One region of the Arthrobacter sp. SRS-W-1-2016 genome, then DNA from elsewhere that is predicted to be linked to it. Evidence: riboswitches for the same ligand, from Rfam matches in the RefSeq annotation. Region 1 holds a riboswitch; each other region holds the start of a gene.
The links. Region 1 has a riboswitch for S-adenosylmethionine ahead of BMF89_RS04100 (homoserine O-acetyltransferase). Riboswitches for the same ligand answer to the same signal wherever they lie in the genome.
Positions count from the first base shown of each region.

Region 2: another riboswitch for S-adenosylmethionine. It lies ahead of BMF89_RS12250 (DUF1737 domain-containing protein); the one in region 1 lies ahead of BMF89_RS04100 (homoserine O-acetyltransferase).
Region 3: another riboswitch for S-adenosylmethionine. It lies ahead of BMF89_RS18045 (aminotransferase class V-fold PLP-dependent enzyme); the one in region 1 lies ahead of BMF89_RS04100 (homoserine O-acetyltransferase).
Region 4: another riboswitch for S-adenosylmethionine. It lies ahead of BMF89_RS06010 (hypothetical protein); the one in region 1 lies ahead of BMF89_RS04100 (homoserine O-acetyltransferase).

Region 1 is NZ_MTPV01000015.1:48,061-55,246, forward strand. It holds gene BMF89_RS04075 (DMT family transporter) at 1-147, opposite strand, end outside; gene BMF89_RS04080 (RNA-binding S4 domain-containing protein) at 181-411, shown strand; gene BMF89_RS04085 (phospholipase) at 488-1,141, opposite strand; gene BMF89_RS04090 (SGNH/GDSL hydrolase family protein) at 1,211-2,050, shown strand; gene BMF89_RS04095 (hypothetical protein) at 2,115-2,507, shown strand; gene BMF89_RS04100 (homoserine O-acetyltransferase) at 2,526-3,647, opposite strand; SAM riboswitch class IV at 3,661-3,776, opposite strand; gene BMF89_RS04105 (bifunctional o-acetylhomoserine/o-acetylserine sulfhydrylase) at 3,938-5,254, opposite strand; gene BMF89_RS04110 (VOC family protein) at 5,501-6,139, shown strand; gene BMF89_RS04115 (type II CAAX endopeptidase family protein) at 6,238-7,002, opposite strand; gene BMF89_RS04120 (phosphoglycerate mutase family protein) at 7,103-7,186, shown strand, end outside.
Region 2 is NZ_MTPV01000049.1:60,071-67,256, reverse strand. It holds gene BMF89_RS12280 (SLC13 family permease) at 1-118, shown strand, start outside; gene BMF89_RS21950 (hypothetical protein) at 222-818, shown strand; gene BMF89_RS12270 (cupin domain-containing protein) at 1,185-1,712, shown strand; gene BMF89_RS12265 (ornithine cyclodeaminase) at 1,865-2,896, opposite strand; gene BMF89_RS12260 (Lrp/AsnC family transcriptional regulator) at 3,057-3,488, opposite strand; gene BMF89_RS12255 (hypothetical protein) at 3,544-3,903, shown strand; SAM riboswitch class IV at 4,017-4,129, shown strand; gene BMF89_RS12250 (DUF1737 domain-containing protein) at 4,140-4,397, shown strand; gene BMF89_RS12245 (rhodanese-like domain-containing protein) at 4,394-4,804, shown strand; gene BMF89_RS12240 (O-succinylhomoserine sulfhydrylase) at 4,805-6,013, shown strand; gene BMF89_RS12235 (glutamate--cysteine ligase) at 6,026-7,186, opposite strand, start outside.
Region 3 is NZ_MTPV01000067.1:179,031-186,216, reverse strand. It holds gene BMF89_RS18065 (DoxX family protein) at 1-130, shown strand, start outside; gene aroA (3-phosphoshikimate 1-carboxyvinyltransferase) at 137-1,531, shown strand; gene rsgA (ribosome small subunit-dependent GTPase A) at 1,534-2,649, shown strand; gene hisN (histidinol-phosphatase) at 2,709-3,521, shown strand; SAM riboswitch class IV at 3,681-3,793, shown strand; gene BMF89_RS18045 (aminotransferase class V-fold PLP-dependent enzyme) at 3,829-5,253, shown strand; gene BMF89_RS18040 (class I SAM-dependent methyltransferase) at 5,304-6,080, shown strand; gene BMF89_RS18035 (metal-dependent transcriptional regulator) at 6,110-6,823, shown strand; gene BMF89_RS18030 (MFS transporter) at 6,856-7,186, opposite strand, start outside.
Region 4 is NZ_MTPV01000024.1:666-7,851, reverse strand. It holds gene BMF89_RS06040 (nucleoside/nucleotide kinase family protein) at 1-152, opposite strand, end outside; gene BMF89_RS06030 (LacI family DNA-binding transcriptional regulator) at 516-1,526, shown strand; partial or broken gene BMF89_RS22375 (AGE family epimerase/isomerase) at 1,625-2,344, shown strand; gene BMF89_RS22750 (AGE family epimerase/isomerase) at 2,341-2,838, shown strand; gene BMF89_RS06010 (hypothetical protein) at 2,819-3,139, opposite strand; SAM riboswitch class IV at 3,154-3,273, opposite strand; gene BMF89_RS06005 (sodium:solute symporter) at 3,359-4,891, opposite strand; gene BMF89_RS06000 (cupin domain-containing protein) at 5,195-5,770, shown strand; gene BMF89_RS05995 (ammonium transporter) at 6,051-7,186, shown strand, end outside.

The DNA of each region.
Region 1 (7,186 bases):
GTCGTCGAGCTTTGCCCCCAGAGCACCGTTGATCCGGCCCTGGAGCGGAATCACGAGTCCGGTTGCCACGGCAAGGAGCAGGCCGGTGAGCAAGGGCAGGGGCGTACGGGAGGGACTTCCAGGCAAGGTGCGGGACGACTGCGGCATTTTCACCACCCTACTTCAGGCATCATTGCTTGTATGAGCAACCCGGAAATCGAAGAAATCCCCATCCGCGACGACATGATCCGGCTCGGCCAGCTCCTGAAGCTCGCCAACCTCGTGGAGGATGGCGTGGAAGCCACGGAACTCATCAAGAACGGCCTGGTCAAAGTCAACGGCGAGATCGATGATCGGCGCGGCCGCCAACTCCATGTGGGCGATACCGTGACCGTCAACGGACAGACGGTGCGGATCACCACAGAGTCCTAGCAACGCAGGGTCACTTACGTCCCATTGCGCGCCTCGTCATGGGCCGTAAGTGACCCCGCGTTGTTGTCAGATGGAGTCAGACGGACGCGAGGACCTTGTGCTCCAGGAATTCGCCAACGTGCCCGATTTCCTGCTGGTTGATGCCGTGCCACATGCCCGTGTAGAGCACCTTGGTAAGGTCCGTGTGCTTTCGGGCCCAATCCATGGTGTATTCGATCTTGTCCGGGGTGATGACAGGGTCCTGTTGGTCGCGTCCCCAGAAGAGCGGCACGGATCCGTCCAGCTCGGCGTCACGGAACGCGGGGTCCTCGCCGGCGTCGACGGCGAACCCTGAAAGCCCGACGACGGCGGCAAAGTCCGCCGGGCGGTGCCGGAGCAGCGAGGTGGCCATGGCCATGCCCATGGAAAACCCGAGGAGCGTCACTGAACTGTGGTTGGACTTCAACGAATCCAGCCAGGAAAACACGTACCCCGCGGCGTCCTTGACGGCGTCGAGGGAGTAGTCGATGGACGCCGTGAGCGGGAACCACGTGAAGCCCGGGCCTGTGGCGATCGGCGCGCGGAGCGAGGCCACGACGAAGTCCCGGGGCAACAGGCCGGCCAGGCTGAAGAGGTCCTGCTCGTTGGATCCGTAACCGTGCAGAAGGACCAGCAACGGCTTTCCAGCCCGCTCTTCCTCTTCGTGGGACCACAAAACGACCGGGGCAGGAAAGGCGGAAGCTTGACTCATGGGACTATTCTTGCAGTTACCCATGAGTAACAAGCTACGGGCGCGTAGCGACGCAGCAAGAGGCAGGATATGGACGTGAGTGACACTGATTCCACGGTGGCAAAGTCGGACGAGCGGATTCATCCGTGGACCCGTTACGTGGCGCTAGGTGATTCCTTTACCGAAGGCATCGGCGACCCCGAGCCCAACAACCCCGGAGCACATCGCGGCTGGGCCGACCGCGTCGCCGAGGAACTGAGCCGGGGACACCGCGACTTCGCCTACGCCAACCTCGCCATCCGCGGACGCTTGCTGCAGCAAATCCTCGACGAACAACTTGGCCCGTGCATGGACCTCAAGCCGGATCTCGTGAGCATCTCCGCAGGCGGCAACGACCTCATCCGTCCCGGCGGCGATCCCGACGCCCTGGCCGAAAAACTCGATGCCGCAGTGCAGACCCTGAGTTCCGACGGCGCCACGGTGGTTCTCTTCAACGGTCCGGACACCGCGTCATCGGTCCTCGGCCGGATCCGCGGCAAGGTGGCCATCTACAACGAAAACCTCCGCACGGTGGCCGCCCGCCACGATGCCGTGGTAGCTGACATGTGGTCCTTGAGGCAGCTTTCCAACTCCCAGATGTGGGACGAAGACCGCCTCCATTTCTCGCCGCTCGGCCATCACACCATCGCCGCGATGGTCCTCGACTCACTGAATGTGCCGCACAACCTTGAGCCGCTCCACCCCAAGCCGCTCCCCCAGCGCAGTTGGCGCCAAGCCCGGTCTGGCGACCTGGTCTGGGCCCGCGAATACTTTGTCCCGTGGGTCGTCCGCCGGATCAGGCACCGCTCCTCCGGTGACGGGATCCTGCCGAAACGCCCGACGCCGGGACCCGTCTTCGGCCCTGCCGACACCTTCCTGCCCGGGAGCTGAACGAACCGCGAGGTTAGTCACAGGGAGCAGGGCTAAGCTGGTGAAAGACAGGGAGGCTTCCGCCGTGAACAATTTGATCTTCTGGATCATCGTCTGCTCTTGGCTGATTCCCATGGGGATCCGCATGTACAACCGATCGCGCCAGCGCAGGTTCCAGGACTTCCCGCCGCAGAATTACCCCGGGCAGCCCTATCCTCCGCAGCACAACCCCGTCGGATACCCGGAGCAGCCCCCGGTGGTCATCCCGGCTGAGCCGCAACCCCCGATGGCGACGCCCGCGCGGCAGGCCGTTCCGCCGTCGTCGGCTACTCCGCAAGCGAGCGGCGCTCCCCAGCCGAACAGCGCGCCCCAAGGCTACCGGGCACGGAAACTGGCCGAGCTGGACCAGGAGTACAGCGACGGGAAAATCGCCATGGAGGACTACATGAAGCTCCGCCAGGAGATCATGAACGGCTGATTCAGCCGAAAAGGCGCGCTAGCCGAAGAATGCCTCGCGCAGTTGGGGGCCGAGCTGGCCGATCTCGGTGAGGAAACCGTCGTGCCCGATCGGCGCCTCGATGACGTGAACCGGGACCTCTCCGGGCAAGGCCTTGGCAAGCTCGCGGGATTGCTCCGGGAAATAGAGCCGGTCCGAGTCCACCGAGGCCACGAAGAACGTCGCCGTGGCCACGGACAACGCATCCTCCAACGAGCCCCGGCCGCGCGTGATGTCGTGGCTCATGAGCGCTTCGGTAATGGCGATGTAGCTATTGGCGTCGAAGCGCTGGACCAGCTTGCTCCCCTGGTGGTCCAGGTAGCTCTCTACCTGGTAGCGGCCCCGGTCCCCCAACGCGGCAGCCTGGAGGGGTGCCTCGCCGCCCTGGGCGTTCCGGCCGAAGCGGAAGTCCAGCTCGTCCGCCGAGCGATAGGTGATGTGGGCAATCCGCCGGGCAAGGGCCAGACCCGCTTCGGGGGCGGTCTGGCCGTAGTAGTCTCCGCCGTTGAAGTCGGCGTCCTGCCGGATGGCGAGCGTCTGGGCCTGTGCGAACGCGATCTGCTCGGCAGTGCTGTACGCCCCGATGGAGATCACGGCGCATCGCTTGACGCGGTCCGGATAGCCGACGGCCCATTCCAGTGCACGGGCACCGCCCATGGACCCGCCCACGACGGTGTGCCAGCTGTGGATCCCCAAGGCGTCGGCCAGCCTGGCCTCGGCCACCGTGCTGTCCCGCAGGGTCACGAGCGGGAAGCGGGAGCCCCACGGCTTGCCGTCAGGAGCGCTCGACGACGGCCCCGTGCTGCCGTAGCAGCCCCCCACAATGTTGACGGAGACCACGAAGTAGCGGTCCGTGTCGATCGTGGCGCCGGGACCCACAAGCTGCTCCCACCAGCCGTCTTCGTCGCTCTCGCCACGGGCCACATGGGTGCTGCCGGTCAATGCATGTTCCACGAGGACAGCGTTGGTAGCGTCTGCGTTGAGCCGCCCCCACGTCTCGTACGCAAGGACGACGTCCGGGAGGTAACCTCCGGCCTCCAGCTCGAGTCCGCCCACGGAAACATACTTGAGGGTTCCGTCCTGGGTACCGGAAAGGGGTATGGCTGTTGCAGCAATTGTCATTCGTTGACACCTCACATCGCGCTTGCCCGCCGCCAACACAGCGAAGGGCCAGGTCTTCACCCGGGGCACCCCACCGCGAATGGAGGGTTGCCGGCCAGCAAGCCGGGGCTGTCACTGGCACTCATGACCTATAGGAAGAGTCTAGGAAAACCGGACCCCTTCTGACGAAGATTATGACATCTTTGTGACACTTGGCCGCGTTTTGTTCATGAAGGGGTGGTTGCGAAGGCTGGCCGGCGAAGATTCATCTTGCGTCGCCGGCCAGCCTCGTACGCCCCTCCGGGCCCGTGCTAGGCGCTCTTGGCTGCCCGGAATCCCGACTCGAGGTCCGCGAGGATGTCGTCGATGTGCTCGATTCCGACGGACAGCCGCACCAGGCCAGGGGTCACTCCCGCAACGGCCTGCTGTTCCGGCGTCAGCTGGCTGTGCGTCGTCGACGCCGGGTGGATGACCAAGGAGCGGACGTCGCCGATGTTGGCCACGTGCGAATGCAGTTCCAGGGCGTCCACGAAGCGCTTGCCGGCCTCGACCCCGCCGTTGATGGTGAAGGACACCACGGCGCCGGTGCCCCTGGGGCCGTACTTCCGGCCCCGTTCGAACCACGGGCTGGAAGGCAGCCCCGCGTACGCGACCGATTCGACGTCGTCGCGCCCTTCGAGCCATTGCGCCACCTTGGTGGCGTTGTCCACGTGGCGTTCCACCCGCAGGCTGAGGGTTTCGATTCCCTGGGAGATCAGGAAAGCGTTGAACGGGGAAACTGCCGATCCGAGGTCGCGCAGGAGCTGGACCCGGGCTTTGAGGATGTAGGAGAGGTTCGCGCCGAGGGCCCCGTCCTTGCCGAGGTCGCGGGCATAGACCAGGCCGTTGTAGCTGGGGTCCGGGGTGTTGAAGCCGGGGAACCGCTCAGGGTCCTTGCCGAAATCGAAGTTGCCGGAGTCCACGATGACACCGGCAATGGCGGAGCCGTGCCCTCCCAGGTACTTGGTGGCCGAATGCACCACGATGTCCGCGCCCCACTCGATGGGCCGGATCAGGTAGGGCGTGGCGAGGGTGTTGTCCACGACGAGCGGGACTCCCGCCTCGTGCGCGGTGCGGGAGACCCCTTCGATGTCCAAGACGTCCTGGCGGGGGTTGGAGACGACTTCGGCGAAGAACAGCTTGGTGTTTGGCTGCACCGCGTCCCGCCAGTGGTCCAGGTTGTCCGGGTCCTCGACGAAGGTCACAGAGATGCCGAATTTCTTCAGCGTGTGGGCCAGCAGGTTGTAGGTGCCGCCGTAGAGGCTCGGGCTGGCGACCACGTGGTCACCGGCCTCGGCCACGTTGAGGATGGCGAAGGTTTCCGCGGCCTGGCCGGAGCTCAGCAGGAGGGCCGCCAAGCCACCCTCCAGGCTCGCTATGCGCTGCTCCACCGCATCCTGCGTGGGGTTGCCGATCCGGGTGTAGATGGGCGCCAGTTCGGCCAGTGCAAAGCGGTTGGCCGCGCTTTCCGCGCTGGGAAAGACGAACGAGGTGGTCTGGTAGATGGGGAGGGCACGGGCGCCGGTGGCGGCGTCCGGCTCCTGGCCGGCGTGGATTTGGCGCGTTTCGAATGACCATCCTTGGGACATGCGGACTCCTGGTTGTCTGGGCTCTTGCCGTGCGTCAGCCTGCCGGGCTGAAGGGTTCAGCATGCCGGCGATCGGTTGCCGCCAGTCTAGGGACGGCATTGCAGGCTCCGGAAGCTTTGTGACGAACGCGGAAGTTTTCTGTCCCGGTGCGTCCTGAAGTGACCCTGAGCGGCCTTTTCGATACATCCCACCTTGGTTAGGCTTGACTTAGCTGAGAGCTCCATCACAAAGTGCCAAGATGAAGCCATGCGCATGGATCACGTCTCTTACGCTTGTGAACGAGATGGCCTGTTGGCCACCACCGAGCGGATTTCCGCAGCATTGGGAGTGGACGCAGTCCGGGGCGGAGTGCATCCGCGCTTTGGTACCCGGAACATGATCATTCCCCTTGCTGACCACAAATACCTGGAAGTTGTCGAGGTCCTGGACCACCCGGCCTCCGACAAGGCACCTTTTGGACAAGCTGTCCGTGCACGCTCCGCCGCAGGAGGTGGGTGGATGGGCTGGTGCGTCGCTGTGGACGACCTGAGCCCGTTCGAGCAGCGGCTCGGACGCGCCGCCGTCCCGGGCAACCGCAAGTTCCCGGATGGCCGGGAACTCGTCTGGTCGCAGATCGGCATCCTGGGACTCATCGCCGATCCCCAGGTTCCCTACCTGCTCCGCTGGGAGGGTGACCCCGCACTTCACCCGTCCCTCGTGTACCCAAGCGATGTCAAGATGTCCAGCCTCACCATTGCCGGCTCCGCGGAGCGCGTCACCGAGTGGCTTGGTGAACCTGTGGAGAAGCCCCTCGAGGACGTCGCAGTCCAATGGATGGCTCCGCACGGGACGCCGGGAATCATGTCAGTAACGTTCGAAACCGCCAACGGAGCCGTCACGATCTGACGGATCAACGGGCAAGGAAGCCCGGAAAAGCTTCGGCCGCCATATGCGGGTGCCAATGACGTCACCCAGCAATGGCGGCCGAAACCTTTTAACGCGCGCTAGCCCAGGCCGATGGCCTTGCCGAAGACGCTGAAGCCGACGAACGCCACGATGTCCAGAAGCGCGTGGGCCACCACGAGCGGCATGACACGTTTGGTCTTGGTGTAGATCCATCCGAACACGAGGCCCATGACGGCGTTGCCGATGAACGGGCCGAAGCCTTGGTACAGGTGGTAGCTGCCGCGAAGGAGCGCGCTGAGCACGATCGCCAACGGAGTGCTCCATCCGAACTTCCCGAACCGGTCCAGGAGATAGCCCACCACGATCACTTCTTCGACGATGGCGTGCCGCACGGCGGAGAGGACCAGCACCGGCACGGTCCACCAGTAGGAGTCCAGGCCGCTGGGGATGATCGCCGTCGTGATCCCGAGTGCGCGGCCAACAGCATAGAGGCCCAGCGACGGGATTCCGATGAGTGCGAACAGGCCAAGTCCTTGCAGCGCGTCGCGGCCCGGGCGGGCGAAGTTGAAGCCCAGCCGGGTGAACCCCGAGGGACTCTCGGCGGTTTGGCGGTGCAAGGACAGGAAGTAGAACACCAACACCACCGGGACCAGCGCGAACGCGATGTCCAGCAACTGGTAGGTGAGATCGAAGTATTCGCGCGTGCTCTGCGAACGGTTGAGGGTAGACGTCGCATGGGCCAAAGGTCCCTGGGTCATCTTGTCCAACAGCTGCACTACGGAGTACACCGCCGATTGGCCCAGGGACAGTCCAAGGACAATCAGCACTTCGGCGCGCAAACGGCGCGTTGAGGCTAGGAGCATGCTCCTATCTTGCCCGTATTTGCCTGATGTTTTCCTCGGAGCTGGGTCTCCGTTGTCCGCGTGCGCAGCCAAGGCGGCTCCTAAGCCTATGCTTGGTGGGATGAGCGCGCCCGCACGAATCTTCATGATCCGGCACGGCCAGTCCGCCGCCAATGCCGACACGACCATCTACAACCGTGTGCCC
Region 2 (7,186 bases), on a different contig from region 1:
CCGGCTCGTCCGCATGAATGTCCTGATCACGTGGAAGGGCTATGCGCTCTTCGGACTGATTGTCGCGCCCCTGACGGTGCTCGCGGCAGTGGCGGTCCTGGCAGCCACCGGCCAGTGAGCGTCTTCGGCAGTAGCCGTGTCGCCCGGCGTGAAGAATCAAGACAGAATGTAGAACAGCCCGGTCCGTATAGTCGGGGCCAAATACACGAAGGATCCGCCGCATGCTCAGTCTGCAGGACATCGACAACATCGTCCTCAACGGAGGGATTGTGGTGGACTCCGCCGGGGAGAAAATCGGCTCAGTTGAGCAGGTCTTCACCAGTGGCGATTCCGGGGATCCCGTTTTTGTCACCGTGCGGACCGGTTTGTTCGGCATGGCCGAATCTTTCGCCCCGCTCTCCGGAGCCAGCCTGGATGGTTCGGTGATCAAGGTGGCTTTCGCCAAGGACAAAGTGAAGAACGGCCCGCGCATCGAGAGTGAACGCGGCGTGATCACGGAGACGCAGGAACAGGAACTTTACAGCTATTACGGGCTCGTGGCCGAGGAATCCAATGATGCCGCCGCGGCAAACGATACCGAGGATACCGGGCTCGCGCCTGTGGAGACCGTCTCCGGCGAGAACGCACCGGACCAGCCTCTCCCGATGGCGCATGGGGGGCCAAATCCGCCGCACGGCGGCCCGCCACCCCCGCAGGGCGGGCCACATCCCCCGCATCCGCCACATTTGCACAAACATGTGCCCCGGCCCCCGCATCCCGGCCCGCCACCGCCGCATCGGCCGCCCGGGCCCCCGCCGGAACCGGGAGACCGTCAATAGCCGCGGCGTGCTCGCCGCGGCTATCTCAGCCGTCGGCTGTGACTCTCAAGGCGGCGGCGCGGGCGTCGGGAGCGACTGCGCCGTCCACGGGCCGGAAAATTTAGCGTGGCGAACTCTATTGTGCCGCCATGGCGGCAGTAGTTAACTAGTCCCGTGAACTCAGCTGGGGAAGGGTGATCTGGCTCTCGGCCCGGCGGGCACCTGGTTTCACGGTGCCGTGGAATCAGCACTGTTGATGGAGGGCATCATGATGAGTGCAGTTTCTTCGTCCTGGAATTTCAATCACGGTTTTCCCACGCCCGGACCCCAGGATCCCGACAAGACCATCGGCCTCCCGGCCTGCTTCTCACTGAAGGATCCGGTCACGTGACTGCCGCCGCGGAAGACTGGATCAAACGGCTGGACATGTCCCCCGCTCTCGTGGGCGGCTGGTTCGCGCCGGCGCTCGTGAGCAACGAGGACATCGCGGGATCGGCGCTGCCTCCGCGCTTCGGCGTCGATCATCCGCTCTACAGTTCCAACTGGTACTTGCTGCAATCAGGAGAAGTCCTCCAGTTGCACGCCCTGAAGCAGGACGAATTGTGGTTCTTCCATGTGGGGACGCCCATCAGGCTGCACGTCTTCTCCCGGGAGCTTGGACACCAGGACTTTGGCTATACCGAGACCGTGTTAGGGCCGGATCCGGAGGCAGGCGAGACGCTGCAAGGAGTTGCCCCGGGCTCCACCTGGTTCGGTGCCGAGTTGGCCGGTCCAGGGTTCGCCTTGGTCAGCTGCAGCCTCTCACCCGGATACGAGAGGTCTGACTCCGCGAAACCAACGGCACGGGACATCGAGTCGCTCGTCATGAGGTTCCCCGGGCATGCTGAGCTGATCCTGCGACTGGCGGCGGAATAGCCCGGGCCGGCGGGCTGGCAGTCTGGCCGGGAAAAACGTCTGGTGCGCCGGTTCTGGGGCCGGCGCACCAGGCTTCTCCCTCCCCAACTGACTCGCAGTTGTTGTCGTTTAGAGCGCCCTAAACGACAACAAATGCGAGTCAGTTGGGCTTCTCAGGATCCGACCGGAGAAAGCGCGCGCACCAAGCCGAAGAGGTCCTTGGGGTCGTCGGGGTTCGCGACGAGGTCGATCTCCTCGAAGAATTCCGAACCCTCGACGGCGTCGCGGAGATACCGCAAGGCGGAAAAGTCCTCGATCGCGAAGCCCACGGAATCGAATACCGTGATCTGGTGCCTGGAGGTCCGGCCCGGCGCATGACCGCCAAGGACTTGCCAGAACTCGGTGACGGGAAAATCGGCGGACATTTGCTGGATCTCGCCTTCAATCCGCGTCTGGGGATCGTATTCCACAAAGACGTCGCCGAGGTCCAGGATGGCAGCGTCGAGTTCGGTCTTTCCTGGGCAATCGCCGCCGATCGCGTTGATGTGAACGCCCGGAGAAACCTGGTCTGCAGTCAGGATGGTGGCGTTGGCCTTGTCCGCGGTGCACGTGGTGATGACGTCGGCGTCTTCCACTGCGTGGGCCGCCGAGCCCGCGATGGTGATGTCGAAGCCGAGGGGAGCCATGTTCCTGGCGAACTTCTCCATCGCAGCCGGATCAGTGTCCCAGATCCTGACAGTGTTGATGCCCAAGGCTGCCCGGAAGGCCAGCGCTTGGAACTCCGACTGGGTTCCGGTTCCGATCATCGCCATGACCCGTGCATCGGGGCGCGCAAGTTTCTTAGCGACCATGCCGGACGTGGCCGCCGTCCGCAGCGCTGTCAGCACTGTCATCTCCGCGAGGAACGTCGGGTAGCCGTTATGGACATCGGACAGGACACCGAAGGCTGTCACAGTCTGGAAGCCGCGCGCTGGATTCGAGGGGTGTCCATTGACGTACTTGAAGCCGTATGTTTCCTGGTCACTGGTGGGCATCAGCTCGATGACGCCAAACGGGGTGTGACTCGCCACCCGCGGGGTCTTGTCAAAAGATTCCCATCGCCGGAAGTCGTCTTCCAAGTACTGAATCATCTCCGAAATGATGGTTTCCGGGCCTCGCCCGGCCGTCCAGCGGACCATATTGCGGACATCGACAAAGCGCGTCATGTGCGCTCCTTTCCCTCATAAGCATTGTTGCTACGAGGCTACGGAGCGGCGATATGCATCCGCAATTGCCAAAGTATGTACTTTTCATTGAAAACATGCACAAAATGACGAGTCGTTTCGAACATAATGCTCATGAGGTTTGTCGCCGCCAAGCAAGCGGCTACCGCAGGACCGAGCTGAGCAGCAGGCTTGTCTCGCTATTGACGATCCCCTCGATCCCGCGGATCCTGCCCAGCACTTGGTCAAAGTCGCTGAGGCTCTCCGTGCGCAGCTCAGCCACGAGGTCCCAGCCGCCATTCGTGGTGTGCAGTGCCCAAATCTCGGGGAGCCCCCTCAGCTGGCGAATGACCCTGTCGGCCGACCTTCCTTCCACGGCAATGAGCGCAATAGCCCGGATCGCAAGTGGATCGACTTCGTCACGCACCCTCGCGGTGAAACCAACGATGGTTCCGGAGGAAACCAGGCGCTCGAGCCGGCTGTTCACAGTGGCCCTGGCGACGCCCAGTTGGCGCGCGAGGCTCGCGACAGATGCCCTGCCGTCCTCCCTGAGGGCGGAGAGGAGCTGGCGGTCAAGGTCGGTGAGTGCTGCCATAAAGACAAACGTATCGCCCATTCCCCAAGTGGGCCTGAGTCCGTAGGGTATCGACATGAGCATCTACATCAGCCCCGACTCTGCTGCATGGTCGCTGACGGCCATGGCAACCGGTGCGTCAGCGGGATCAATCGATGATGCGAACGGCATGTCCAACTTGATAAAGGAAATCTACGAGACAGAAGGTTTCGAAGCGCTGTCTGGCGTGGTTTTTGCCCTGGCTCATCACAACAGCCTCTCGCTGCACGCACTCGCCACGGCCACCGGGATATCCGTGCACGAGTTGCTGGAAATCCGGAAGCATCAAGGTTCCACGTTTCATCACTCCCCCACAGGAGTAGCATCGCGCTTTGATGCCGTTTCACCCCGGGTCCAGGCAAGCCTGGAACCGTTACCGAATGAAACCGAGGCCTAGGGTCCGCACCAGCGTGGCCCCACCCACCGGCTCCCCACCGGCCGCCTCCCGGTTACGGAACATGACGACGGCCGGTGATGCGGGCCGCCGTCGTGGGTGTTATTTTCTTCTTGAGTAATGAGCACCAGCGCGAAGCCCTGACTTGCTGGTCGGCAACCCTCTCTCCGGCGGGGTGCCTCAGGTGACTACTCGGCGTATCGACACTTTCGAACTGCAAGCGTGACTGAGGAGCACCAATGCCTGAACCAACCGAGGAAAAACTCTCCTACCGTCTCATCACGGGCCCTGACACCAAGGAATTCTGCGAGCGGATCTCCACCGCCCTTGCGGAGGGATACGTGTTGCACGGCAGCCCGGCCGCGACTTTCAACGGCAAGGACGTGATTGTGGCACAAGCCATCGTCCTGCCCGCGGCGATCGCGAGCGCGGATGCCGCCGTCGCCAATGCGGTGGATCAGCTTGATGAAGAGTTCGACGGCGAGGGCCACGCATGAGCTACGCAGGCGACCTCAGCCCGCACGACGCCTGGGCCAAGCTCGAGCAGGGCGCCATCTTGGTGGACGTCCGCACCGAAGGCGAGTGGGCACACATCGGGATCCCGGACACCAAAGCCACCGAAAACGATCCCTTGTTCATCCAGTGGAACCTCGCCGGCGGCATCCCCAACACCCGTTTCATCGAACAGCTGACGCAACAGGCTCCCGAGGCGGACGGTACGGAACTGGTCTTCCTCTGCCGCTCCGGCCAGCGCTCCATCGCGGCCGCGATCGCCGCAACCCAGGCCGGATACACCGCCTACAACGTCCTCGAGGGCTTTGAGGGCGAACCTGACCGCTACGGCGAGCGAACCGTGAATGGCTGGAAAAACCGTGGACTTCCGACGAACCTGGGGAATATCTAAGTGACTTTCAATCCTGACGCCGCCAGCTGGAGCCCTGATACCCAGGCAGTCCGCGGCGGTCTTGACCGTACCAACTTCCAGGAAACGTCCGAAGCCGTCTTCCTGAACTCCGGTTTCGTCTACGAGTCCGCCGCGGCTGCCGAGCGCGCCTTCACGGGCGAGGACGAACGCTTCGTCTACTCCCGTTACGGCAACCCTTCGGTCGCCACCTTCCAGGAGCGACTCCGCCTGCTTGAGGGCACCGAAGCGTGCTTCGCGACGGCGTCGGGCATGTCCGCTGTCTTCACCGCCCTCGGTGCGTTGCTGGCGGCCGGTGACCGCGTGGTTGCCGCCCGCTCGCTCTTCGGTTCCTGCTTCGTGATCCTCAACGAGATCCTGCCGCGCTGGGGGGTCGAGACCGTCTTCGTCGACGGGCCTGACCTCGACCAATGGCGTGCTGCGTTGTCCGAGCCGACAACGGCGGTGTTCTTCGAGTCGCCGTCGAACCCCATGCAGGAAATCGTGGACATTGCCGCGGTGAGCGAGCTTGCCCATGCGGCGGGCGCCACGGTCGTCGTCGACAACGTCTTCGCCACCCCTTTGCTGCAGCGCTGCGGCGATCTCGGCGCAGACGTGATTGTCTATTCCGGCACCAAGCACATCGACGGCCAAGGACGGGTCCTGGGCGGCGCGATCCTGGGCACCAAGGAGTTCATCGACGGGCCGGTCAAGCAACTCATGCGGCACACCGGGCCGTCCCTTTCCGCGTTCAACGCCTGGGTCCTGACCAAAGGCCTGGAGACGATGGCCCTGCGCGTCAACCACTCCTCGGCATCTGCGTTGCGGATCGCCGAATGGCTTGAGGCACAACCGGCCATCAGCTGGGTCAAGTACCCGCTTCTGAAGTCCCACCCGCAGCACGAGCTCGCCGCGAAGCAAATGAAGGCCGGCGGAACCGTGCTCACTTTCGAGCTGCTCCCCTCCGCGGGGCGATCAGCGAAGGAGGCCGCCTTCGCGCTGCTGGACGGGCTCGCCGTCATCGACATCTCGAACAACCTGGGCGACTCCAAGTCCCTCATCACGCACCCCGCCACCACCACGCATCGCGCCATGGGTCCGGAAGGCCGCGCAGCCATTGGCCTGAGCGACGGCGTCGTGCGGCTTTCGGTGGGGTTGGAGGATGTGGACGACCTCATCGGGGACCTCGAGCGGGCCCTCAAGCAGGTCTAGCCTGGCAGCGGGTTAGCCCGGCGCTTCGCGCCAGTCTTGGCGCACCCAGGTGAGGACGGGTTGCGGCTTGGTGTCGCTCTCGTCCCGCTCTGAGCGCATCGTGATCTGAACAGCGTGCTCGACGACGGCGGCCAGCCCGGCGGCGTCGGGCGCGCCCCCGTTGATGCCGCTCCAGCGCTCGGCAACACCACGCTGTTCGATAGCGCCATTGCCACGGCCCAGGATGGCTGCCACGCCGGTCTGGACCAAGTCGAATTCGCCCTGTTCGGCGAGCACAGGTTCCAGATACTCCACCAAGGACCAGACAACGTCCGCGGCGGGCTCCGGGCGGAAGGTCCCGAAGTCCAGCAGCTCGGTGCGCAGGCCGAAGTTGCTTGCCTGCCAGGACGCCATCCGCAGAAGCGCCGTGGGCACGGCCGCGGGCTCTATTCCGGCATGGTATTCACGAACAGACGTCTCAACCAGGGCCCTGACAAGGACGGCGATGAGCGCCGCATCCTCGGCCCGGAGGCAGACATCGGCCACCCGGACCTCCACCGTGGGAACGTGCCGGGAGAGCCTGGCGTCGAAGTAAACCATCCCCTCGTCCAGCAACACTCCCGTTTCGATGAGCCTCCGGACAACCCGCCGGTAGGAGGCGAGGGATCCGAAGATGGCCGACGGCCCCGACGAAGGCCAGCGGTTCCATGCTTGCGTCCGATAGCTTTCAAAGCCCGTGGCCAGCCCCCGCCAGTAGGGAGAGTTGGCGCTCATCGCGGTGAAGACGGCGAGCTTGTCCCGGATGCGGTCCAGGACCATCACGCCTTCCTCGGGGGACTCGATCGAGGTGTGGACGTGGAATCCGCACGTGAGCTGTTCGTGTGCGGTGATGCCGAAGCGTTCGAGCATGATGGCATACCGGGGATCCGGAGTGGTGTGCAACGCGGCGTCCACGGGCGACGTGGCCAACGCGGCGATCCGCGCGCCGTGGCGCCGTGCGGCGTGACTCGCGAGGCCCCTGCCCCTGCGGATCTGGTGTAAGAGCTCGGCATAGCTACGGCATGGCCGGGTCTGGGTTTCGATCTGCTCAAGCTTGAGTTCGTGGCTTAGGCCGGTATCGGGGCCGTCGACCTCGTCAAGGGTGGGTCCGGGTTCGGGGCCGTCATGGGCGGGGCCGTCCTGGGCAGCGCCAGC
Region 3 (7,186 bases), on a different contig from region 1:
TGCCGGCAAACCGAGCCTCGCATGGCGCGCCGAACACCTCGCCATCGACGCCAAGAAGGCCACAGGCAAGCAGTTCAAGAAGACAGACCGGGCCGTCCGCAAGGCCGTAGACAACGCAGTTGGAGCATAAGGAAGCATGCCAGGAACCCCCGCCACGCAGACAGACGATTCAGGGACGAGCACAGCTTCCGCGCTTCCCCTGTGGCCCGCACCCTTCGCCAGCCACCCCGTGGATGCCACGGTCACGGTTCCTGGTTCGAAGTCGCTGACCAACCGCTATCTGGTCTTGGCGGCATTGGCCAACGGCCCCAGCAGGTTGCGTGCACCCTTGCATTCGCGCGATTCGGCGCTGATGGTCGAGGCCCTGCGCCGGCTTGGAGCCACCATTACAGAGGTTCCCGGCGATGGACAGTACGGCCCGGACCTTGAAGTCACCCCGATCGACCCTGCGGCGGCGGCATCGGAGACCGCCATCGACTGCGGCCTGGCCGGCACCGTCATGCGCTTCGTGCCGCCGCTTGCGGCACTTCGCAACGGCGCTTCGGTGTTCGACGGCGATCCGCACGCACGCCAGCGTCCCATGGGCACCATCATCGAAGCCCTCCGGACCCTCGGAGTGGACGTCAGCGCCATGGACGGGAACGCGCCGAGCTCCTTGCCGTTCAAGGTCTCCGGCACGGGCTCCGTGCGCGGTGGCCACTTGGTGATCGACGCGAGCGCTTCCTCGCAGTTCGTCTCCGCCCTGCTGCTCGTCGGTGCCCGTTTCGAAGAGGGCCTGCACCTCGAGCATGTCGGCAAGCCCGTGCCGAGCCTCGACCACATCAACATGACTGTGGCGGTCCTGCGCGGGGTTGGAGTCCAGGTAGATGACTCCGTGCCGAACCATTGGCGAGTCTCCCCCGGCGCCATCCAGGCGTTCGACGAGCGAATCGAACAGGACCTCTCCAACGCGGGTCCCTTCCTCGCCGCGGCGCTCGCCACGAAGGGAACCGTGCGGATCCCCAACTGGCCTGCCAACACCACGCAAGTCGGAGATCTCTGGCGGAACATTCTTGCCACCATGGGCGCTACCGTCACGCTGGACAACGGGACCCTGACAGTCACCGGCGGTTCCGAGATCCTGGGCGCGGACTTCGACGAAACCAGCGAACTCGCCCCCACGGTAGCGGCATTGTGCGCCTTGGCAACCAGCCCTTCCCGGCTCACCGGCATCGCGCACCTGCGCGGACACGAGACGGACAGGCTGGCCGCGCTCGTCGCCGAAATCAACCGGCTTGGCGGCGACGCCGAGGAAACCAGCGACGGCCTGGTAATCCGGCCCGCAGCGCTGCACGCCGGCGTCGTGCATAGCTACGCCGACCACCGCATGGCTACGGCGGGCGCCATCCTTGGGCTCGCCGTCGAGGGTGTCCAGGTCGAAGACATCGCGACGACGTCCAAGACCATGCCCGAATTCCCGCACATCTGGACGTCGATGCTCAGTGCAGGGCCAGCGGCCGCGGACACCGGTTCAACGGAGACAAGCAACTGACGATGGCCCGCGACGCACGCTCCTGGGATGAGTCCGACGTCCGGATCCGCCCCAACAAGAAGGGCACACGCCCCCGCACGAAGGACCGCCCCAGCCACGACGACGCCGTGATCGGGCGCATCGTCACCGTCGACCGCGGCCGCTACACCGCGATCGTGGATGAAAGCTCGGACAACGAGCGCATTGTCATTGCCGCCCGCGCACGGGAACTGAGGCGCTCCCCCGTGGTTCCGGGGGACTTCGTCGCGCTCGTCGGCGATGTTTCAGGAGCCCCGGACACCCTCGCCCGCCTCGTGCGGGTCGAGGAGCGGAAGACCCTCCTGCGGCGAAGTGCCGACGACACCGATCCGATCGAACGCGCCGTCGTCGCCAACGCCGACCAGCTCGTGGTGGTGGTGGCGGCCGCCAACCCGGAACCGCGTACCGGATTCATCGACCGCGCCCTCGTGGCAGCGTACGACGCCGGGATCGAGCCGCTGCTGCTCGTCACCAAAGCGGATGTCAAGGATCCGACGGAACTGCTCGCCAACTACGTGAGCCTGGGTTTCCCCATCATCATCAGCCGGACGGCCGACGCAGGCGCCTCCGGCATCGACGCCCGTTCGGACGACGGTCTGTCCGCACGCCTCGACAGTGACGCCGTCGGCCAGCTGCGGGACTACCTCGACGGCAAGGTCACCGTGCTCCTGGGCCATTCCGGCGTCGGGAAATCCACCATGGTGAATGCCCTGACCGGTGCCGAGCGCGCCACCGGCGGGGTCAACGCGGTGACGGGGCGCGGACGGCACACCTCGTCGTCTGCCCTTGCCCTGAAGCTCAGCGACGCCCCCGGCGGAAGCTGGATCATCGATACGCCCGGCATCCGTTCCTTCGGCCTCGCCCACGTGAACCCGGACCGCATCCTGCATGCCTTCCCGGATCTCGAACCCGGGACCGAAATGTGCGAGCGGGGCTGCAAGCACGATGCCAACGCTGTTCGATGCGGCCTGGATTCGTGGGTAGCCGATGGCCACGCCGGAGAGTCGGGCCCGGCCCGCTTGGCATCGTTGCGCCGGCTCCTCGGCGCGGACCCACGCATGGAAGCACAGGAAACCAAGGAACTGGGTACGGTCAACTAACTGCGCCGCTGCCGTCCTACCTCCCCGGCTCACCGGCGAAGAGACGGTAGTTTGGAAGCATGACCCAACCCGATTCGAGCTACAACGACGACCTGCGGCTGGCACACGTCCTGGCCGACTCCGTCGATTCCCTGACAATGGAACGGTTCAAGGCCCTGGACCTGCAGGTGGAGACCAAACCCGATCTGAGCCCCGTCACCGATGCCGACAAAGCCGCCGAGGAAGCAATCCGCGGGCAGCTCTCCCGTTCCCGCCCCCGTGACGCCGTCCTCGGGGAGGAATTCGGCAGCACGGGCCACGGCTCGAGGCGTTGGATCATCGATCCCATCGACGGGACCAAGAACTTCGTGCGTGGCGTACCCGTCTGGGCAACGCTGATCGCCCTCGTGGACGAGGGCGAGGTAGTGGTGGGGCTCGTGAGCGCTCCGGCGCTCGGCAAGCGGTGGTGGGCGGCCAAGGGCTCGGGCGCCTACATGGGCCGGTCGCTGGCCGCGGCCACCCGGTTGAAAGTTTCCAACGTGTCCCGGCTCGAAGACGCCTCGCTCTCCTACTCCGAGCTTTCCGAGTGGAAGCAGCACGGGAAGCTGGACAACTTCCTGGGCCTCGAGAACGATGTCTGGCGCAGCCGTGCGTACGGGGACTTCTGGTCCTACTGCCTCGTGGCCGAGGGCGCCGTGGACATCGCCGCCGAACCGGAACTCCAGGTCTACGACATGGCCGCCTTGGTGCCGATCGTGACCGAGGCCGGCGGACGCTTCACGTCCCTGGATGGCGCGGACGGCCCCTTCGGCGGAAACGCCGTCGCCACTAACTCGATCCTGCACTCCGAGGTCCTCAAGAGGCTCAACCCCGAACTCGACGACCTCCTCTAATCCGCCCATTCACTGAACAAACGACGGCGGACGCCCCCTTTCCGGGGCGTCCGCTGCTTTTTCTTCGGCGGAAGGCACATTTTTCGGGCGGTGTAACAATCCGCTTAACAATCGCGGTCACATTGGAACCGGCCTTGCCGGTGTCCTACTCTCTTTACAGGTCACGAGTGCCAGCGCGAAACCCCGGTTTGCTGGCCGGCAACCCTCCATCGCGGCGGGGTGCCCCGGGTGACGACCGGGCCGGTCCGGAACGGATGCGGCAAGCGCGGACCCCCTGCACGCAGGGGTCCCTCTTGAGTGAGGTCCCATGAGCACAGCCACAATTTCTTCCACGGCTCTTTCGCAGCACCATGATTCTGCGCAGCGGCACGGTGATTCCCGGACTCCGGCATCGCGCCCTTTGGCTGCCGTCACCGGAGCGGAGCTGCAGGCACCCTTGATCCAGGGCGGCCAGATCCGCTACGCAAACCTCGACTACGGCGCTTCCGCACCTGCACTGACCGTGGTCTCCGCATACCTCAACGAAATCCTGCCGTACTATGCGAGCGTCCACCGCGGCGCCGGCTATGCCTCGCAAATCAGCACCTCGGTTTACGAGAACGCCCGCAACATCGTTCGTGACTTCGTTGGCGGCAGGCCGGACGATTCCGTCATTTTCACGCGCAACACCACCGATTCCCTCAATCTGCTGGCGGGTTGCTTGCCGGTTGAGAACGGAAGGCATACCGGCGAAGTCCTGTACCTGGACATCGAGCACCACGCCAATCTGCTCCCATGGCAAGGTGTCCCCCATCGCAGCATCGTTGCCGCCGGAACATTGTCCGAGACTGTTGCCGCTGTCCGCACGGCACTCTCCCAGGGTGGCGTCAGCCTCCTGGCAGTCACCGGCGCGTCGAACGTGACCGGCGAGATCCTGCCCATCAACGACCTCGCAGCCTTGGCCCACGAATTCGGGGCGCGGATCGTGGTGGACGCGGCGCAACTCGCCCCTCATCGCCGGATCGATATCGCCGCCGCGGAGGTGGACTACCTGGTCTTCTCGGGGCACAAGCTCTATGCACCGTTCGGTGCCGGCGTCCTGGTGGGCCGCCCCGACTGGCTCGACGCCGGCACACCGCACCTGGCAGGAGGCGGCGCCGTCCGCGAGGCACGCCTTGATTCCGTCAGCTGGGCCACGGGGCCGGCAAGGCACGAAGGGGGCTCTCCGAACGTGCTCGGCGCGGCCACCCTGGCCCGGGCCACACAGGTCATTGCCAGCCTCGACCACGAAGAATGGCACGCCCACGAGGCCGCCATCCGCTCGCACCTGGTCGAGGGCCTCAAGCAAATCGACGGCGTGACCGTGCACCAGATCTTCAGCGACACGGATCCCCAGGACACGATCGGCGTCGTGAACTTCTCGCTCCAGGGCTACGACGCCGGACTCGTCGCGGCCTATCTCGCGGCCGAGCACGGCATCGGCCTGCGGGACGGACGCTTTTGCGCCCACCCCCTGCTCAAGCGCCTTGGCCTTCCCTCCGGATCGCTGCGAGCCAGCTTCGGCGTGGGGTCGCGTTTGGAAGACGCCACCCGGCTCATCGCGGGCATCCAGGCCCTCAAAAGCAACGGCCTCGGCTGGGACTACGTGGTGGATGCCGGCCGTTGGGTGCCCGCGAACGATCACCGCAGCTACCCGGAGTGGGCTCCCAATACTCCCGGGACCGCAGGCGCCGCACCCTGCAGCACCGACTGATTGCGATAGATTCGTAGGGTATTTTTCCTGTCCTACGAAGGAGTCCCCGCGTGGCCCCGCGACCCAAAGGCACCTCAGCCGGCCCCAAGCTTTATGAGGAACGCCGACTCGAACTCGGTCGGAGTTTCCAGGACGGCGGAGAACACTATGAGCGGGTCCGGCCGGGCTACCCGGCGGATTCAGCTGACTGGCTGCTGCCGGAGGGGGCTCGGGACGCGGCAGACATCGGCGCCGGCACCGGAAAGTTCACCTCGCTGCTCGTCGAGCGGGGGCTGGCGGTGTCGGCAGTGGACCCCTCCACGGACATGCTCACCCAACTGCGCAAAGCGTATCCACAGGTGATCGCCCTGGAGGGCACGGCAGAGGCAACCGGGCTGGCGGACTCAGCATTCGACGTCGTCAGCGTTGCCCAAGCCTGGCACTGGTGCGATCCGCTCGCCGCGAGCACTGAGATCGCCCGGATCCTTCGACCCCACGGCGTCATCGGCTTGATCTGGAACCAATTGGACACTTCCGTGCCCTGGGTCCATCGCCTGTCCCGCATCATGCATGCCGGCGATGTCCACAAACCGGGCTTCCGGCCAGTGGTGGGCCCCGAGTTCACCGGCCTCGAAACCCACGTCACGCGCTGGGAGGATCCCTTGGCTCCGGCAGACATCCTCGAACTCGTGAAGTCGCGCAGCTATTATCTCAGGGCGAACGATGCCACCCGTGCGAAGGTCATGGGCAATCTCCGGTGGTATCTCTTCGAACATCTGGACCATGCCGAGGACGAGGTCATCCCCCTGCCCTATCTCACGCAGAGCTGGCGGGCGCGCAAAGCCTGATTCCGCCGGTTCACGATAGGCTTGGAACCGTGAAGACCAGTGCGCCCTCCTCCTCCATCGAGGACTACGTCAAGGTCATCTACTCCTTTACGGAGTGGCAGGACAAACCCATCACGTCCTCACAGCTCGCGCAGCGGCTCGGCGTCGCCAATTCCTCCGTCTCGGAGATGGTCCGCAAGCTCAAGGACCAAGGCCTGGTGGACCACCAGCCGTACAGCGCCATCACTTTGACCCCCCAAGGAATGCATCTTGCCCTGGGCATGGTCCGCCGGCACCGCCTGATCGAAACCTACCTGGTGAGGGAGTTGGGCTACAGCTGGGATGAAGTCCATGACGAGGCCGAGATGCTCGAGCACGCTGTCTCGGACACCTTCATCGATCGCATGGCCGCCAAATTGGGCAACCCGGGACGCGATCCCCATGGTGACCCCATCCCCGCCGCGGACGGTTCGGTGAGCCTGCCGCACGCGCACCGAATGATCGAGCTCGACGACGGCCATTCCGGCAAGATCACCCGGATCAGCGACGAAAACCCTGAGCTGCTGCGCTACCTTTCAGCCGAGGAAATCGACCTCGACGCCAGCATCGAGGTCATTGGCCGCAAGCCGTTCGGCGGTGCGCTGGTGGTCCGGATCGGGAAGGGCCCGGGAAGCCGCGATTACGATCTCGCGGACGAGGTCGCTTCCGCGCTCTGGGTGGCCACCGACGTCGAACACGAAGGCTGCGTCCTCGCGGAAAGCTGACGAAACCGTCACAGCGTCTTGGAGCGCACTGTTCAGGCGCGCTGGGCAGCCGTCCCGCCGTCGTCGGGGGCTGGACCTTGCGACGAGTCCACTATCGCCGCGCCCACCACCGGATTCCGGATCCCGACGGCGGATGCCACCGCGCCGAGGAAGAACAGCAAGGCGGTGACCACCACGGCATTCATGAGGCCTTGGCGGCTGAAGACAGGACCGATGATGAGCCCGGCAAACGCGATGCAAATCAAGCCTGCGATCCGGGCAACGGCATTGTTCACAGCGGAACCGATCCCCGCCTCTTCAGTCGGTACCGCGCCGAGGATGGCCGCGGTGAGGGGCGCCACCAAGGTGCTGAGGCCGATCCCG
Region 4 (7,186 bases), on a different contig from region 1:
TTTCCAGCACCGGGTGCCCCGGTGATTCCCAGGATGCGCCGGGTTCCGGCGGTAGCCAGTGAGCGGGCACGCTCCACGAGCTCGTCCAGCGTGCAGCTAAGCCGCTCGGCCCCCCGGATGGGCGTCGAGATCCCATCTTCAGTGGTGTTCATCACTGTCTCCTCCGTTGGTCATTCCACGGTGGAGAAGCCTTGCTGCCACACCATTGAAGCGCTGTCTGAATCGATTCGGGTCGTCTGAAACGGGAACTCGGATCTACCCTCGAGGGGCCCGTTGTGACCTGCCTTACAGCAATATAGAAGCCCCGTGTCATCGATGTCAATGAATTTGCGAAAATCTATGTCATCGATGTCATTTGTTGCTTGAAGTTCCATGGCAGATCGGGCAGGATGGTGTGTGCGGGTCATTGTCACCGATGACATCTTCAGATGCGTTGGTGACAGTTCCCCGCCCACGGACGGTCGAGCCAGAAGACTGTTCCCAGCGGACGGTGAAGGAGCCGAAGAGTGACTACCATGCAGGATGTGGCCACGCGCGCCGGAGTGAGCGCCAAGACGGTTTCCAGGGTTTTCAATGACGACCCGCACGTCACCGAAGAGACCCGGGAACGTGTGCAGTCGGCCATGCGTGAACTCAAGTACGTGCCGAACATGCTGGCGCGCACCTTCCGTGAGGGAAAGTCGGCAGTCATCGGCATCGCGGTGCCTGACGTCGCCGACCCTTTCTTCGCCGCCGTTACGAAGGAAATCGAACTGGCCGCGCGTGAACGCGACATGGCGATCGTCGTCACGAGCCTGGGGGACAACCCGTCCCTGGAACAGAGCATCATCGAGACGACGGTCCGCCGCCAGATCGGCGGCCTCATCATCGCCCCGATCGCCGGCGACCAGTCCTACCTCGCGCGCTGGCAGGACAGCTTCCCCATCGTGTTCATCGACCGCGCGCCCAACAAGCTCGCTGCTGACTATTTCGTCGAAGACGACTTCGGCGGTGCATTCGAAGCCACGCAGCACCTCATCGCGCACGGACACCGCCGCATCGCCATCGTCGGGGATTCCACGGAAGTGCCCACGACACGGCTGCGCCTGGAAGGGTACCTCGCCGCCCTTGAAGAAGCCGGCTTGGCACGGAGCGAGGAACTGGTTGCTCTCGGTTCGCGGGACGCGGACGCCGCCGCCCAGGTCTGCAAGACCCTGCTGGCGTTGCCGGATGCGCCGACCGCCATCTTCTCCTCCAACGCCCGGTTCTCCACCGGCGTCTTTCCGGCCCTTCAGGCGCTGAACAGAACGGACATTGCGCTCATCAGCTTCGGCGACTTCCCCATGGCGGACGTTCTCACTCCCTCGGTGTCTGTCATTGACCAGGACCCGCGGCATATCGGACGGGTCGCGGCCGAGCGCATACTTGCCCGGATTGATTCCCCCGGGAGGAAGTTCCGACGAAAGAACGTCCTTCCCGTCGCCCTGATCGAACGCCAATCGTGCCGGTCGGTCCCGGCCATGCCCGTGCCCGGGGCCCGACCGTAAGGTTCCAGCAGCGGGGTTACGTCTTGGCTCACTGTTTCCCGGTGTAGTCCTTTTCCTAGATAGATCCAGCAGATCGGCACGAAGGGTCAAGCCTGCACATGGGTCCCAGCCCTCTGAAAAAGGCCAGTCACGAGGAACTCCACGGTCTGATTGAGCTCGCAAAAGGTGCGCTGGTTCCCGATGGGTTTGGATTCCTCGATCGCTTCGGGAGCGTGGACATCAGCCGCTCTCCAGCGTGCTTCGTGACTGCGCGGATGATCTATTGCTTCAGTATCGCCGCCTTGCTGGAGGTGCCTGATGTAATCCCCTATGCGGCGCACGGCGTAGCGTGCCTACCGGACCAGTTCTGAGATGCACCCTTCGGAGGCTATTTGAGTTCTCTTGACGGAACGCCTTCCTCGCAACGGAAACGCGCTTACGATACATGCTTCGTCGCGCTGGCGGCTTCCGCTGCGGCCACCGCGGGCATCCCCGGCGCCGACGAGTTGACGGCGAAGGCCTCCGAGGTGCTGATGAGCAGATTCTGGTCGAATGACGCCGGTGCCCTCTTCGAATCCTGGGATCGAGAGTTTGCCGAACCCGAACCGTATTGGGGCGCCAACGCCAATATGCACGGGCTAGAGTCGATCCTCGCACTCTATGGCCACACACGAAACCCGGGCTGGAGGGATCGTGCCCTGCGGATCGCGGAGACTTTCATCAATGTGCGCGCCCGTTCAGCGAAGTGGTGGTTTAACGAACACTACGGCCAGGACTGGATGCCGCTGCCCGACTTCAATCTCGATAATCCCGGCGATGAATCCACCCCTACGGAATGACAATCGGCCACCTGTTCGAAGGGAGCCGCCTCTTCGAGCTTGAGTCAACATTTGAACTGCCACCGCCGTGGCTAAAGGAAGCCGCTGCCGGCCTCTACGAGACGGCCGTGAAATATGGATGGACCGCGGACACTGCGGAGGGCTTCGTGTACACCGTAGCTTGGGATGGCAGACCCGGCATTCGAGACCGACCCCACTGGGTGACCGCGGAAGCGATTTCCGCCGCCGCGACGTGGGCTAGCCCCACAGGCAACCCGCGATACGCGAACCTGCTTCAACCATGGACCACATACGTACAAAACCATTTTGTCGACACCGAGCACGGCAGTTGGCACCATCTGCTCGCCACGGATAATCGTCCGAGCTGCGCTATGTGGTCCGGAAAACCAGATATCTACCACATGTTCCAATCCACCCTCCTGTCTGATCTGCCCGTTGGTGAGAGCACGGCCCGCGCGATCGTGACCTTGGCGGCTAGAACGCGCTCAGGATGAAGTGCTTCTGCACGCCCGCACGGTGCCCGGTTGCCGCAACCGTGAGCGTAAGTTTCCGTGTGGCCGGGAACCAGCGGGCGGGCTGGACCGCTTTTGAGAGTGCTTCGGTGATGAGCCGCGGCTCATGATGCCAATAGCGTTCCAGGTCTCCGTCCACCACGAACGTGATGGAGCCTTGGGAGAGGTCGACGCCGGGAATCACCCGGACGAACTCGTCCACCCGACGGGGGCGGGGCAAAAAGAGGGCGCTGGACTGGATAGTGCGGTCGGCTGTGGCGGTGGCGCCGTTTTCGAAAGGCATGGCCTTCTCCTATGGAGTTGCTCTTGCCCGTTCGGTTGTCTCTGGTCCGAGCCGGGCCGCTTCTTCATCCGAACCACCCGTGAACATGGGGTTGGCGTGTGGCAAGTCGGAGCTTGGCGCCACATCTCTTGAAGCTGTTCCTACTGTACATGCGACGGCGGCGCCGCACCTCTCGAAGGAGAAGGTGCGGCGCCGCCGTCGTACGTGGTTTTGTGAAACCTAGTGGATGGCCACCGGGTGGGCCTCCAGTGGGAGTTCCTCCGCGGCCGTTCCGGCAACGCGGCGTTCCCAAGCTTCGCGGACGGCCGGCTCGGTGGGCGGCGTGAGGAGGGAGACCACGAAATAGACGGCGAACGAGGCGCCGAGGCCCCAGTAGATGGGATCGTTGGCGTAGACGCCGTCTTCGCTGGGGATGATTCCCGTGGCGTAGGCGATCAGCAAGGCAAGGGTCAGTACAGACCCGACTGCCATGGACCAGGCTGCGGCAATACCCGTGCCGCGCTTCCAGACCAAGCCGCCCAGGATGGCAACCAGCAGGCCACCTACCAGGATGTCGTAGGCGATGGTCAGGGCCACCACGACGTCTTGCGCCGCCATCGAGATCAACACTGCAACGATCCCCAGGCCAAGGACCCAGTAGCGGTTGGCCTTGACGTCATGCTCGGGATTTTCGGTGTCGTTGGTGTTGATCGTCTTGCCGAACCAGCTGGCCACGAACGGGACCACGTCGGCGCGGGCAACGGTGGCCGCGGCGATGAGGGCTCCGGACGCGGTGGACATCATGGCGGCGACTGCTGCGGCCATGACAAGGCCGCCGATGCCGATCGGCAGGATGTGCGTGGCTACCTCGGCGTAGACGACGTCCTTGCCAAGGGCCTTGACGTCGATGTTCGGCAGGGCCACCCGGGCAGCCAGGCCGATCAGGGCGCCGGCCACGCCGTACAGGACGCAGTAGATGCCGGCGGTGGCGCCGCCCCATCGGGCCACCTTGGGGGTCTTCGCGGTGAACACGCGCTGCCAGATGTCCTGGCCGATCAGCAGGCCAAGGGTGTAGACCACGAAGTACGTGATGATGGTCTGCGCCCCGATGCCGTCCAACTGGAAGAAGCTGGCGTCAACACGGGCACGGATGCCGTCGAAACCGCCTGCCGCGTTGAGGACGAACGGGAGCATGAGGAAGAAGATGCCCACGGTCTTGATGATGAACTGCACCTGGTCGGCGAGGGTGATGGACCACATGCCGCCGATGGTGGAGTAGACCAGGACGATGGCGCCGCCGACGGCGATGGCGAGCCAGCGCTCCCAGCCGAAGAGGACAACGAAGATGGTGGCGTAGGCGCCCGTGGACGTGGCGCACAGCATGAGGGTGTAGGCCAGCATGACGATGCCGGAGGTCTGCGTGGCACGCTGGCCGTAACGCAGGCTCAGCATCTGGGAGACCGTGTAGATCTTCAACCGCTGGATGGTGCCGGCGAACAGCAGGCTCAGGAGGAGGACGCCCGAACCGATCGCGACCACCAACCACATGCCGGAGACGCCGAACTTGTAGCCGAGGCCGACGCCGCCAACCGTCGATGCGCCACCGAGGACGACGGCGGCCATGGTGCCGGTGTAGAGCATCGGACCGAGTCGGCGCCCTGCCACCAGGAAGTCGCTGTTGTTCTTGGTGCGCGACTTGCCCCACCAGCCGAAGGCCAGCATGGCGAGCAAATACACCACCACGATCGCAATATTGATGAACGAAGAGTCCACGGTTGGCTCCTGAAAGTGATGCGCAGAGCTCTGGGGGATTCCGACGCCGGTCCGCGGGGTTTCGTGCGGGGTTGCGGAAGGTCTCTGCGCTGGTGATTGGGGAGAGTAGTCTGTGATGTATGCCTCACAAACAACACTTGTTGCCTATGAGGATACGTAGTGATGCGAGTAACGGTCAAGATGCTGTCTCGCCCAGCGGACTCATCGGCGCTCCTCCGGCTAGCCAAAGGCCCTGCCATGCCGGCGATCCGGCTACTATTGCTGCAATGACAGGGCCGCATAAACGGCCTGAAAGGTTCGTGAATGAAGGCTCTCCCCGTTGAACCGAGCAACGTCCCCGTTGCCATCGGTTCCAGAATTCGTGCCGCCCGCCAATCGCAGCGGCTCACCATCGAGCAGGTTGCCGACGCCACCGGCCTCACCAAAGGGTTCCTGAGCCGTGTGGAGCGTGACCTGACATCGCCGTCGGTCGCTTCCCTCGTGACGCTTTGCCAAGTTCTTTCGGTGTCCATCGGAGACCTTTTCGCCGCACCGGAGACGCATCTGACCCGGCGCGACGACGGACCGCGGATTTCGCTCGGCGGGCAGGGCATCGTGGAGCGTCTCCTGACGGCGCGCTCCGAACGGCGATTGCAGATCCTGCAGGCCTCGATCGAGCCCCGGGGCCGGGGAGAGGCCGAGCTTTACGCCGTCGATTGCGATGTCGACGTCCTGCACGTCGTCAAGGGCCGCATCAAATTGATCCTTACCAACGAGGAGTACGAGCTCGAAGAGGGAGACACGCTGTCCTTCCCGGGCCGCGAACCCCACACCTGGGTCAACCCCACGGACGAGCCTGTTGAGGTGCTCTGGATCCTGGTGCCGGCAGCCAGCCGCTGACGCCGGCGATTTGCGACGCGCGACTTGCGACACGCAGCTTTGCGACACGCGGTGTGTAACACGCCTGAAACGTGACTGACTTCAGGATTTAACGCTAGGGCCTTGGGTGTTACGTGCCTGAAATGATCCGTGCCGAATGCTGAAACAGGGCGACTGTAGCTTCGAGTCAAGGCAACTCGTCAAGGTCGGTATCCCGTGGGATACCAGGACCTGTTCGTTTTAAAAATGGTCTCGCCGTGCGGGCGCCATGGAGCGCCGTATATGCAGGAAGGCTCCCGAAATGAACCCAGTATTCTTCAGCGTAGGGCTGGATGTGAACCCCCAGACCCTCGATCCCGGCGCAACAGCCTGGATGCTTGCAGCTTCCGCCCTCGTCCTTCTCATGACGCCAGGTTTGGCGTTCTTCTACGGCGGGCTCGTCAGGATGAAATCCGTCCTCAACATCATGATGATGAGCTTCGGCGCCATTGGCGTGGTCGCGGTGGTCTGGGCCCTGTGGGGCTACGGACTCGCGTTCGGCCCGGATACGATGGGCGGCTTCATCGGAGACCCCTTCGCTAACTTCGGACTCAGTGGCCTGGCCGGCGTTATCGGCGGAAAAGCCCCGGGGCTGCCGGACATGGTCTTCATAGGATTCCAAGCGACGTTCGCCATCATCACGGTCGCGCTGATCAGTGGCGCGGTGGCCGAACGTGTCAGGTTTGGCCCATGGCTGCTGTTTGCCGGCCTGTGGGTCACCATCGTCTACGCGCCGATTGCCCACTGGGTGTGGGGTGGCGGCCTCTTCGGATCCACCGGGATCATCGGCAGCAAGATCTCGGCGCTCGACTTTGCCGGTGGAACGGTGGTCCACATGAATGCAGGCATGGCCGGGCTGATGCTTGCGGTGGTGCTCGGCAAACGGCTCGGATTCATGAAAGACCCCAACATCCGGCCGCACAACCTCCCCTTCGTGATGCTCGGGGCGGGCCTGCTGTGGTTCGGCTGGTTCGGATTCAACGCCGGTTCGGAACTGGCCGCCGATGGAATCGCCGCTCTCGCCTGGACGAACACCCTGCTGGCCACGAGCGCCGCGCTCCTCGGCTGGCTGCTCGTCGAAAGGCTCCGCGACGGCCACGCGACGTCCCTCGGTGCCGCATCCGGCGCCGTCGCGGGCCTGGTGGCAGTCACCCCGGCGTGTGGCTTCGTGGATCCCATTGGCGCGATCGTCATCGGCATCATCGCGGGTGCCGTCTGCGCGCTGGCTATCGGGCTGAAGTTCAAGATCGGCCTGGACGACTCCTTGGACGTCGTCGCCGTCCACTTTGTCGGCGGCCTGTGGGGGACGCTGTCCCTCGGATTCTTCGCCGTACCTTCCGCGAAGACTGAAGGCGGGCTATTCTACGGCGGCGGATTGAGCCAATTCTGGCCCCAGAT